DNA from 4 places in the Erwinia sp. CGal63 genome. Region 4 is predicted to be linked to each of the others. Evidence: predicted binding sites of a transcription regulator. Region 4 holds the regulator's gene; each other region holds the start of a gene.
What was found. The regulator LexA, encoded in region 4, represses DNA repair genes until DNA is damaged. The targets are predictions, from matches to a motif close to TNCTGTATGTACATACAGNA.

Region 1 (2,184 bases), on a different contig from region 4:
TTCCTTAGCTATATCTCCGCGCTGGGCGCCCATCGGGAGAAAATTACCCGTCCCGCCATGCTGCAGCTGATGGACGACGCAGTCTGCTACGTTGACGATGTATTGCACGTCGACATTGTCGATGAAGACAAGGCGACCAGGCTGCTGGATAATCTTTCTGTTCGCCTGGCGGCGGCGGAGGCCGCGCCCGACACAAAAGAACCGCTGGTGTTGCAGCAGATGGGTCTGCTGATCGCGCTACTGCCGGAAATCGTCCGGCTGAAAAAAAAGAGGCTGGCCGCTTAGGATTTCTGCTTTTTCGCCTCGCGCCGCAGCGTCTCTTTATACCACTGGCGCAGCTCGGTCTTGACGCTCTCCGGCAGCGCTTCATGATGGCGGCCTGCAATAGCGCCTTCCAGCGCGAACAGCACTTTGATGCTTAAATTATTATTGCAGGCGCGCAGCTTCAACCAGCAGCGGCGAGCGCCCTGCTCTTTCAGCATGGCGATAGTGCTGACACCAACCTGGCGCAGCAGCATCTCCAGACGTATGGTCAGATTAGGCAAATCTTTCAGACGTTGGTTTTGCTGCTGCCGCACGCGTTGCTGCCGGGCGCCTTGCAGGCACAGACGAGAGAGCGCCAGCAGCTGGCCATGCTCATTCCAGAGCGGCTCATCGACGCGGTAGTAGTCCAGCGCGACCGGCATACCTCTTTTAGTAAAGTGCAGAGGCTCCATCTTCCGCTCCACGATATAAGGTTTTACCTGCTCGCAGGCGCGTAGATAAAGTTCGCCTTCCGCAACCAGCGCGAAAACCACACTTTCTACTGCGAGGCTGTAGCCGCCGAACTGGCTGCGGCACTCGATCTCACCCAGCTCGGCAAGCTGGTGCCGGGCTTTTTCAATCTGACTTTTTGAATCACTCATCATGTTCTCCCTGTGGACAGAATTAACCGGTTCTGTAGCTCCATTGTGGGAGGAAAAAGTATGCAATCGGAGTAACAGGTTCAATTAATAATTGTCGTTGCGGGGCGTTACATTGTGATTTTGCGAGACGTTTTCAAAAATTAAGGTTGATCTTTATGCATCGCCCTTATACTGTATATCCATACAGTGACCTGCGAGCGAAGCCGATATGCATACTCATTCCATGAAATCTCACTCTGTTAACAGCCGTTTACCTCAGCCCTGCGCTTCTTCATCCAGCAGCGGAACGACCGGCCTGATCAGCGAACTGATCTACAGCGAGAATCAGCCGGGCATGACGCAGATGCTGTTGCTGCCTCTGCTCCAGCAGTTAGGCATGCAGTCTCGCTGGCAGCTGTGGCTGACGCCGCCGCAGAAGTTGAGCCGCAGCTGGCTGGCGCAGTCGGGACTGCCGCTGGACAAGGTAATGCAGGTGCAGGGCACCGCCATCAATACGCTGGAAGCGATGATTAAAGCGCTGCAAACGGGCAACTACAGTGTGGTGCTCGGCTGGCTGCCGGAAGAACTGACGGCAGAAGATCGTCAGCGTCTGCACGATGCGGCACTCAGCGGCCAGGCATTAGGTCTGATTATGCGGCCGGATCCGGTCGAAATTGTCGCTGCCAGACCCTTTAATGGATTAAAAATTCACTCGAGTTTGTATCATTAAGTAAAAATAAGAGTTTTCTCATCACAAAATTATCCCCCGGGTAGGATAAGCGCCTGATAATGCTATGACCCGGCGGGACAATGGTTTAGCCCCCTTTTTTCCCATTACTTTCCCCTATCCCCCTTAAGCCAAATGTGTAAATTTGTGTGCAAATCCCCGTTTTTTTTCAGGTCGGCTTCACATCTTACTTGTAAGTTTGCTGGTACGTTGTAGACTTTACGTCGCCAGGGTGCTCAATAATCTCCCTTTTTTGGATGAGTCATAATCGAGCGTCATAACCCGGCGAAGGATTAATCAAAGAGCTAATGAAAGCTCATTGCCTATTTGGATGATAACGAGGCGCAAAAATGAAAAAGACAGCTATCGCAATTGCAGTGGCACTGGCTGGCTTCGCTACCGTAGCGCAGGCCGCCCCTAAAGATGACACCTGGTACACCGGTGCGAAACTGGGCTGGTCTCAGTACCACGACACGGGTTACTACGGTAACGGTTATGCAAACAACGACGGTCCAACTCACGAAAGCCAGCTGGGCGCGGGTGCGTTCGGTGGTTACCAGGCTAACCAATACC
Region 2 (2,184 bases), 100 kb from region 4:
TGTCCGTCGCGCGAGGTGCTAAAACGGCTGACCAGCCGCTGGAGCCTGCTGGTGCTGCTTGCGCTGGAAGAGCGTACGCTGCGCTTCGGCGAGCTGCGTCGCAAAATCGGCGGGGTCAGTGAAAGAATGCTGGCGCAGACGCTGCGCTTTATGGAGGAAGATGGCTTTGTGGAGCGTATCGATTATGAAGTGATCCCGCCGCACGTCGAATATCGCCTTTCGCCGCTGGGACACGAGGCGCGCGATCGCGTCACCGGCCTGGCCGACTGGATAGAGACGAACCTGCAGCAGATTATTGCTAACCGCAGCCATCCTGCGGCGAAAGAGTAAAGAGTGCGGCTGGTTCGGTTCAGATATGTGGCAATAATGTGATGTTCGTCCGCGTTACCCGCGGATAAAAGCCATTGCGTAGAATAGCGGAGTTTCGCCAGCGACCTCATCCCATCTTGCGATAACGCGACGGCCAGATCTGTTCGGGCCTGACGCCCAGCGCTTCCGCAATCAGCCGTTCGCCTTTCGGCCAGTGGCGATTCAGGGCGTTCGCCAGCGTGGACGAAGCCAGCCCGGCCTCGCGCGAAACAGCGGAAAGCGAAGTCCCCTTTTTCCTCAATCCGGCGATGATATCCGCCGGATGCCAGTCCTTGTGAGTTATCCCGTTCATCCTTGTCTGCTTCCGTCAGGCGTTACTTGTTGAGTATCACTAAACAACTACCATGTTAAGTAATGCTAAACAGTAAGTCAATGTATGATCGTTGATGGTGTGACTGATGATTCCAGCCCGGCTTAAAGCGGCCCGACTACGCGCTCGTCTGACTCAGGAAAAGCTGGGCGTTCTGGCTGGTATTGAAGAAGAGACGGCGCGTTCCCGCGTTTCGCAGTATGAAGGCGGCATCCACCGTCCGACCTTTGAAACCATGTGCGCTTTCGCGCGCGTGCTTAACGTGCCGGAATGCTATTTCTATACCCTCGACGATGAATTTGCCGAAACCGTTTTAGCTATCTGGTTAAAAAAGCGGAATTTAGCCTGATAGCGCGCCACAGCGGCCAAACGCCTTCCCTTTCTACCCAAAGCTTTTTCAGACAACAGCCATAACGGGCACCGCCTGCCTTGCTGCGCGCCGCCTGCGGCACGATTTCCCGCCTGGCGAACCGCAAAAAATCGCTTATCGGGCTTGATCGTTTGCCGCAAATGATAATACTGTATTTATATACAGCTTATTTCGGGATAACCCCATGAATTTACTTCGTCCTGCCGAGGTGCGCGCGCTGGTGCAGCTGCCGCTTTTTTTGACCCGGGTGCCCTGCGGCTCGCCGGCTGCCGCGCAAGACCATATAGAACAGCGGCTGGACTTAAACGATCTGCTGGTGCAGCGGCCGGAAAGTACCTATTACATTCGGGTCAGCGGCGATTCCATGCGCGACGCCGGTATCGACGATGGCGATCTGCTGGTGGTCGATAACGGCATTATCGCCGACCATGACGATATCGTGGTCGCGGCGGTAAACGGCGAATTCACGGTGAAAAAACTTCAGCTACGTCCGGACGTTCGGCTGCTGGCGATGAACGCGGCCTGGCCGCCGATAGTGCTGGCGGAGGAAGAGCAGCTGGAAATTTTTGGCGTGGTGACTTTCACGATTAAATCGATGGAGTAACTATGTTGAAAAATCGGGTTTATCGCGCCTGCGCGGCCACAACCCAGGCCAGCCAGCCGTCTCACCAGGTAAAATTTTTGTTTGCCCGGCTACAGGATCTGCTGCCGACCAATGACGACTGCTACCTCAGCGCCTGCAACGGCAGCTACTGCATTATCGACCGTTATCGTCCCGCCGTAGCGGGCAGCCGCGTGCTGATCGATATCGCAGGCCGTCGTGAATGGGCCACTATTCGCTGCAATCCGGAGCAGATTGTCACCGCAGCGGGCACGATTATTGAGAGCGAGCAGCTGCAGGAAGTGACTATTCTTGGAGTAGCTATTCAGGAAGTGCTGTCGATATACCAGCATCGAACAGCGCAGAACGCGCCCGTATAAATCGCGGCCAGCTGCGGATAAAAAAAGAGACGGTCAGAAGAGTGCGTTATTTCAGCCTTGCGTTGAGCCATGAATGAAAAAAGCCTCCCTTGCGGAGGCTTTCAACCATTAACGATGGATTAGCGTTTCGGCGCTGCGTCCGGATACATCGCCA
Region 3 (2,184 bases), on a different contig from region 4:
TCGCTCAGCTTGAACAGGCGGGCGCACAGCGTCATTACCTCTTCCGGCAGCTCGCCCATCTCAAAGCGGTATTCGCCTTCCTGATTGCCGGGCGGCAGCAGCTGCGTCAGGATTTGCGACAGCTGCTGTAGCTGCTCGCGCACCTCTTCGCAGTGCGCCTTAAGCCGCTCGGGATTGCCGAGATGCGGCGGCTTCTTCGGCCGGAACTGCGCCATGCACTGCTCCACCAGCCGGCAGAAAAGATCGAGCTGCAGCGTGCTCCAGGCCGGCGTGATATCGCCGCTCATTTCCAGCGCGTCGCGCGCCACGTCCGGCAGATGATGGCCCTCGTCCAGCACCAGCAGCAGGTTTTTCGGCGGCGGCAGCACCGACTCCGTTTCCAGCGCCGCCATCACCAGCGCATGGTTGGCTACCACGACGTCGGCGTTTTCGATCTCGCGGCGAGCAAGATAAAAGGGGCATTCGCGAAACCAGTGGCAGTTGCTGCCCAGACAGTTGGCCTTGTCGGTGCTGATGCGCTGCCAGAGCGAGTCTTCTATTGTCTCTTCGCAGTGATCGCGCAGACCGTCCCACTGATGACGATCGAGATTTTTCGCCAGCGTGGTGCAAAGCGCCCGTTCATCTTTGCTGGCGGTCATTTCGTCGTCCAGAAACAGCAGCAGATCGCCCTGTTTCTCTTCATCGCCGCCCAGCGCGGAGAGGTTGCGCGGACAGACATAGCGTCCGCGACCAAAGGCGGCGGTGAATTGCAGATCGGGAATGATCTTGCGCAGCAGCGGCAGATCTTTGCTGTAGATCTGATCCTGTAGCGCCACGTTGGCGGTGCTGACCACCAGCGGCTTATCTTCCGCCCGGCTGACGGCGATGCCCGGGATCAGATAGGAGAGCGTTTTCCCCACGCCGGTCGGCGCTTCAATCGCCAGATGGCGGCCTTCATCGCCCGCCAGCGTTTTCGCCACTTCGGCAATCATCTGCCGCTGCGGCGCGCGGGAAATAAAATCGGGGATCTGCTGCTGGAGAGCTTTGTACCAGCCGGCAATTTGCGCTTTTAACGCGGCATTTAGCGCCATAACAACCACTTTTTATTGAAACGGCCTGTATTTTTACACAGTATTCCGTTCAGCAATAGCCCCTGAAAGTGAATCCTTCGGCCCGGCTCGCAACTTATCGCTCTGGCCGCCGCGCCGGTTAATCGCCGTCGTCCGTCTCAAGCTTGCTGCTGCCCAGCCTGCCGGTAAAAGGCAGCCGCAGCGCTGGATGCCTGAAATCGATGCCGAAATTAAAGGCGAGGACGTTAAACTCCAGCCCCTCTTCCGCGCCCAGCGTCAGGCCAAGAACGCCCAGTAGCGAAACCTGCAGGCCTCTGCCTGACGCAGGCAGGCCAACAGGACGACTCAGCGGACGAAAATCCTTGCCGATGGCGTTGGCGGGCAAATCCAGCTTCAGTGCAGGCACTTCCCTGCCGATATGGGCCAGAAAGGTATTGCTGTTGGGGCCGGGCCAGACGCGGTAGCTGTGTGGCCAGGGATAGCTGGCGATAGCGGCCTCAATCTGCGGGATCATCATTGCGGCGCGCTTGCCGCGATGATCGACCAGTAGCCTGGGCTTAGCGCCAAACCAGTAGCCATCAGGCAAAGCGTAGTTATGGCGCACGACATTGCTGCTGCCCCAGCTGACTACCTCATAGCGGTTGAAGCGGCTTTCGCCCGCTTTTTTATAGATAATCCAGGGATGAACGGCAAAGAGTCCGCGCCAGCCGAAAGTCGGCGCGGTATAGACCTGAACAATCGCCGTATTGATAAATTTTTGCGGATCCGGCGCTATCTCTGCTGAATCACGTCGTGCCGTAGACCAGTGCTGTCCGGTGATGGCTACGCCGCTGTGCGTGGCTTTGATATAGCTCTGTACGAATGAGAGCAGCAGCATACAGAGAAAACCGATACTGATGACTTTTGTAAGAAACATAATACCTTTAGCCGCCCGCGACAGCAGGCCTGGTCAGGAATGAAAAAAGTTAGCGAGCAGCGTTCCGTCGCTTAGGATGTGAGCAGAATCACACTACTGAAAATCGGGCCGCCATTCAATCGCTATTAGCCGAATGGTGTAATGAGGAAAATGAATAAATCCGCCTACGAGCTGGATGCCGCGGGTTCCGACAGCTTGTACATCACCGTGGTGGCATCC
Region 4 (2,184 bases):
CGATCGCTGCGGCGCGGTGGCGGAACAACATGCGGAAGGCGTCGAAGCTATTTTGCAGTCGCTGGCGCAAGCTACCGGTTTCGCGCTGACCAATAGCGTGATTGAAGCGCATGGCCTGTGCGGCAGCTGTGTGGAAGTGGAAGCCTGCCAGCATCAGGATGAGTGCCAGCACGATCATACGCTCGGCAGTAAAAAGCGCGGTCGTTAAAAAGCATAAGCTTCAGAGAAACTTAAGCGGCGCCGCCGCTATAAAAGAACAAGGGCAGCGCCGAAAGCGCTGCCCTTGCTGTAACGTCTTACGGGCTTGCTGCCCCTGTGCACGTTATTTTATCAGAAGCGATGCTTGTTAGTGGTTTCCCAGTCGCCCAGCTCTTTCTCAGCCTGGTCTTTGGTGTAACCGTAACGCTCCTGAATTTTACCGACCAGCTGATCGCGTTTACCTTCTACGACAGTCATGTCGTCATCGGTCAGCTTGCCCCACTTCTCTTTTACTTTACCCTTCAACTGTTTCCAGTTACCGCCGGCTTCGTCTTTATTCATCTTGTTTCTCCTTAACCTTAGGTGATAACAGCTTATCGTTACTGCAAAACTACTGACAGCAACATAAAACGCTGCCTAAGTGCGTAACGTACAGATAATTGTAGTAGAAGATAGCGGGTTTGCACGGCGAGACGGCCTGATTTTGCAAAAAAAGCGAAGCGGCACGGCAGAGAAGTAGAAAAAATAAGGATAATCAATGCGTAACGAGAAAAAACAAAAGCGCAACAAAAGGGAAAGCGGAGATAACCGGAAAAAGCGGTGATTAAAAAGCCATCGTTCGCAGGCTATGCATCGAACGATTATCAGACTGCATTGCGCGATATAAAGAGAGGAAGTAACGAATGCGCCGCCTTAACGACGGCGCAGAGGCAGAAGCGTGCTTTTACAGCCAGCTACCGTTGCGGATGACGCCAACGGCCAGGCCTTCGATAGAGAAGGTCTGCTGGCGCAGATCGACCACGATCGGCTTGAATTCACTGTTTTCCGGCAGCAGATGCACAATGTTGCCCTGCTTTTTCAGGCGTTTTACCGTGACTTCGTCATCGATGCGCGCCACCACGACCTGGCCGTTACGCACGTCCTGGGTCTTGTGTACGGCCAGCAGATCGCCATCCATAATGCCGATGTCTTTCATCGACATACCGCTGACGCGCAGCAGGAAGTCGGCGCCCGGTTTAAAAAGATCCGGATCGACCTGGTAGTGGCCTTCAATATGCTGTTCCGCCAGCAGCGGCTCGCCCGCCGCTACGCGGCCAATCAGCGGCAGCCCGTCTTCGTCTTCCATCATCAGGCGGATACCGCGCGATGCGCCGGAGACGATCTCGATAACGCCTTTGCGCGCCAGCGCCTTCAGGTGTTCTTCAGCCGCATTCGGGGAACGGAAGCCGAGCTGCGTGGCGATCTCTGCCCGCGTCGGCGGCATGCCGGTCTGGTTGATATGCTGGCGTATCAGGTCGTAGACCTGCTGCTGCCTTGCCGTTAATGCTTTCATCCCGCCCCCTGGTTGTTTATACAGTCGACTGTGAGTATATACAGGTATTTCGCCGTTGAAAACCTCAAGTCGGATAAAAAACGTCACTTATTGCCATTTCAGCGCGGCGGTTAGCGGGTAAGCAGCACGCTCAGCCAGACGAAGACCGCCAGTAAAATCGCCAGCAGCACCGCCGCCGAGCCCATATCTTTCGCGCGACCGGAAAGCTCGTGGAACTCGTTGCCCAGCCTGTCGACCACGGCTTCAATCGCGCTGTTCAGTACTTCCACGATAATCACCAAGGCTACGGAGCCTATCAGCAGCACTCTTGCCAGCGGAGCGACGTCCAGCCAGCAGGCGATTGCTATCGCCACCACGGCGGCAACGACTTCCTGACGGAAAGCGGCTTCAAACTGCCAGGCCGCCCGCAGCCCTTTCCATGAATACCCTGCTGCTTTAATGATCCGTGTTAAACCTGAGGCGTTATTTGCCATAATCAGGGAACCCTTTGTTCTGTTTAACGTCAATGTCAGGGTAGCGCACATTATGCAACACCACAGATCTCGTTTACGGATTCTGGTATGCTTGCCGCGCTTTGCTAACAAGAGGCTTTATGTTGTCTATGTCAGGTTGGCGTAATTTATATTACAACTTATTGAATTTACCAGTAAAAA

Region 1: the regulator LexA is predicted to act here: its motif matches at 1,075-1,094, upstream of sulA (SOS-induced cell division inhibitor SulA).
Region 2: the regulator LexA is predicted to act here: its motif matches at 1,197-1,216, upstream of umuD (translesion error-prone DNA polymerase V autoproteolytic subunit).
Region 3: the regulator LexA is predicted to act here: its motif matches at 1,094-1,113, upstream of dinG (ATP-dependent DNA helicase DinG).

The regions. Positions count from the first base shown of each region.
Region 1 covers NZ_JAKUMN010000001.1:1,673,477-1,675,660, forward strand. Annotated here, with positions in the region: gene yccS (YccS family putative transporter) at 1-285, shown strand, start outside; gene MKZ79_RS07665 (TfoX/Sxy family DNA transformation protein) at 282-905, opposite strand; gene sulA (SOS-induced cell division inhibitor SulA) at 1,114-1,614, shown strand; gene ompA (porin OmpA) at 1,962-2,184, shown strand, end outside.
Region 2 covers NZ_JAKUMN010000003.1:131,933-134,116, reverse strand. Annotated here, with positions in the region: gene MKZ79_RS11880 (winged helix-turn-helix transcriptional regulator) at 1-330, shown strand, start outside; gene MKZ79_RS11875 (helix-turn-helix domain-containing protein) at 437-652, opposite strand; gene MKZ79_RS11870 (helix-turn-helix domain-containing protein) at 768-1,028, shown strand; gene umuD (translesion error-prone DNA polymerase V autoproteolytic subunit) at 1,234-1,653, shown strand; gene MKZ79_RS11860 (hypothetical protein) at 1,656-2,030, shown strand; gene treF (alpha,alpha-trehalase TreF) at 2,150-2,184, opposite strand, start outside.
Region 3 covers NZ_JAKUMN010000001.1:1,827,379-1,829,562, forward strand. Annotated here, with positions in the region: gene dinG (ATP-dependent DNA helicase DinG) at 1-1,070, opposite strand, end outside; gene MKZ79_RS08315 (DUF3750 domain-containing protein) at 1,189-1,965, opposite strand; gene MKZ79_RS08320 (GNAT family N-acetyltransferase) at 2,130-2,184, opposite strand, start outside.
Region 4 covers NZ_JAKUMN010000003.1:30,286-32,469, reverse strand. Annotated here, with positions in the region: gene zur (zinc uptake transcriptional repressor Zur) at 1-208, shown strand, start outside; gene MKZ79_RS11415 (CsbD family protein) at 331-540, opposite strand; gene lexA (transcriptional repressor LexA) at 923-1,531, opposite strand; gene MKZ79_RS11405 (diacylglycerol kinase) at 1,642-2,004, opposite strand; gene plsB (glycerol-3-phosphate 1-O-acyltransferase PlsB) at 2,133-2,184, shown strand, end outside.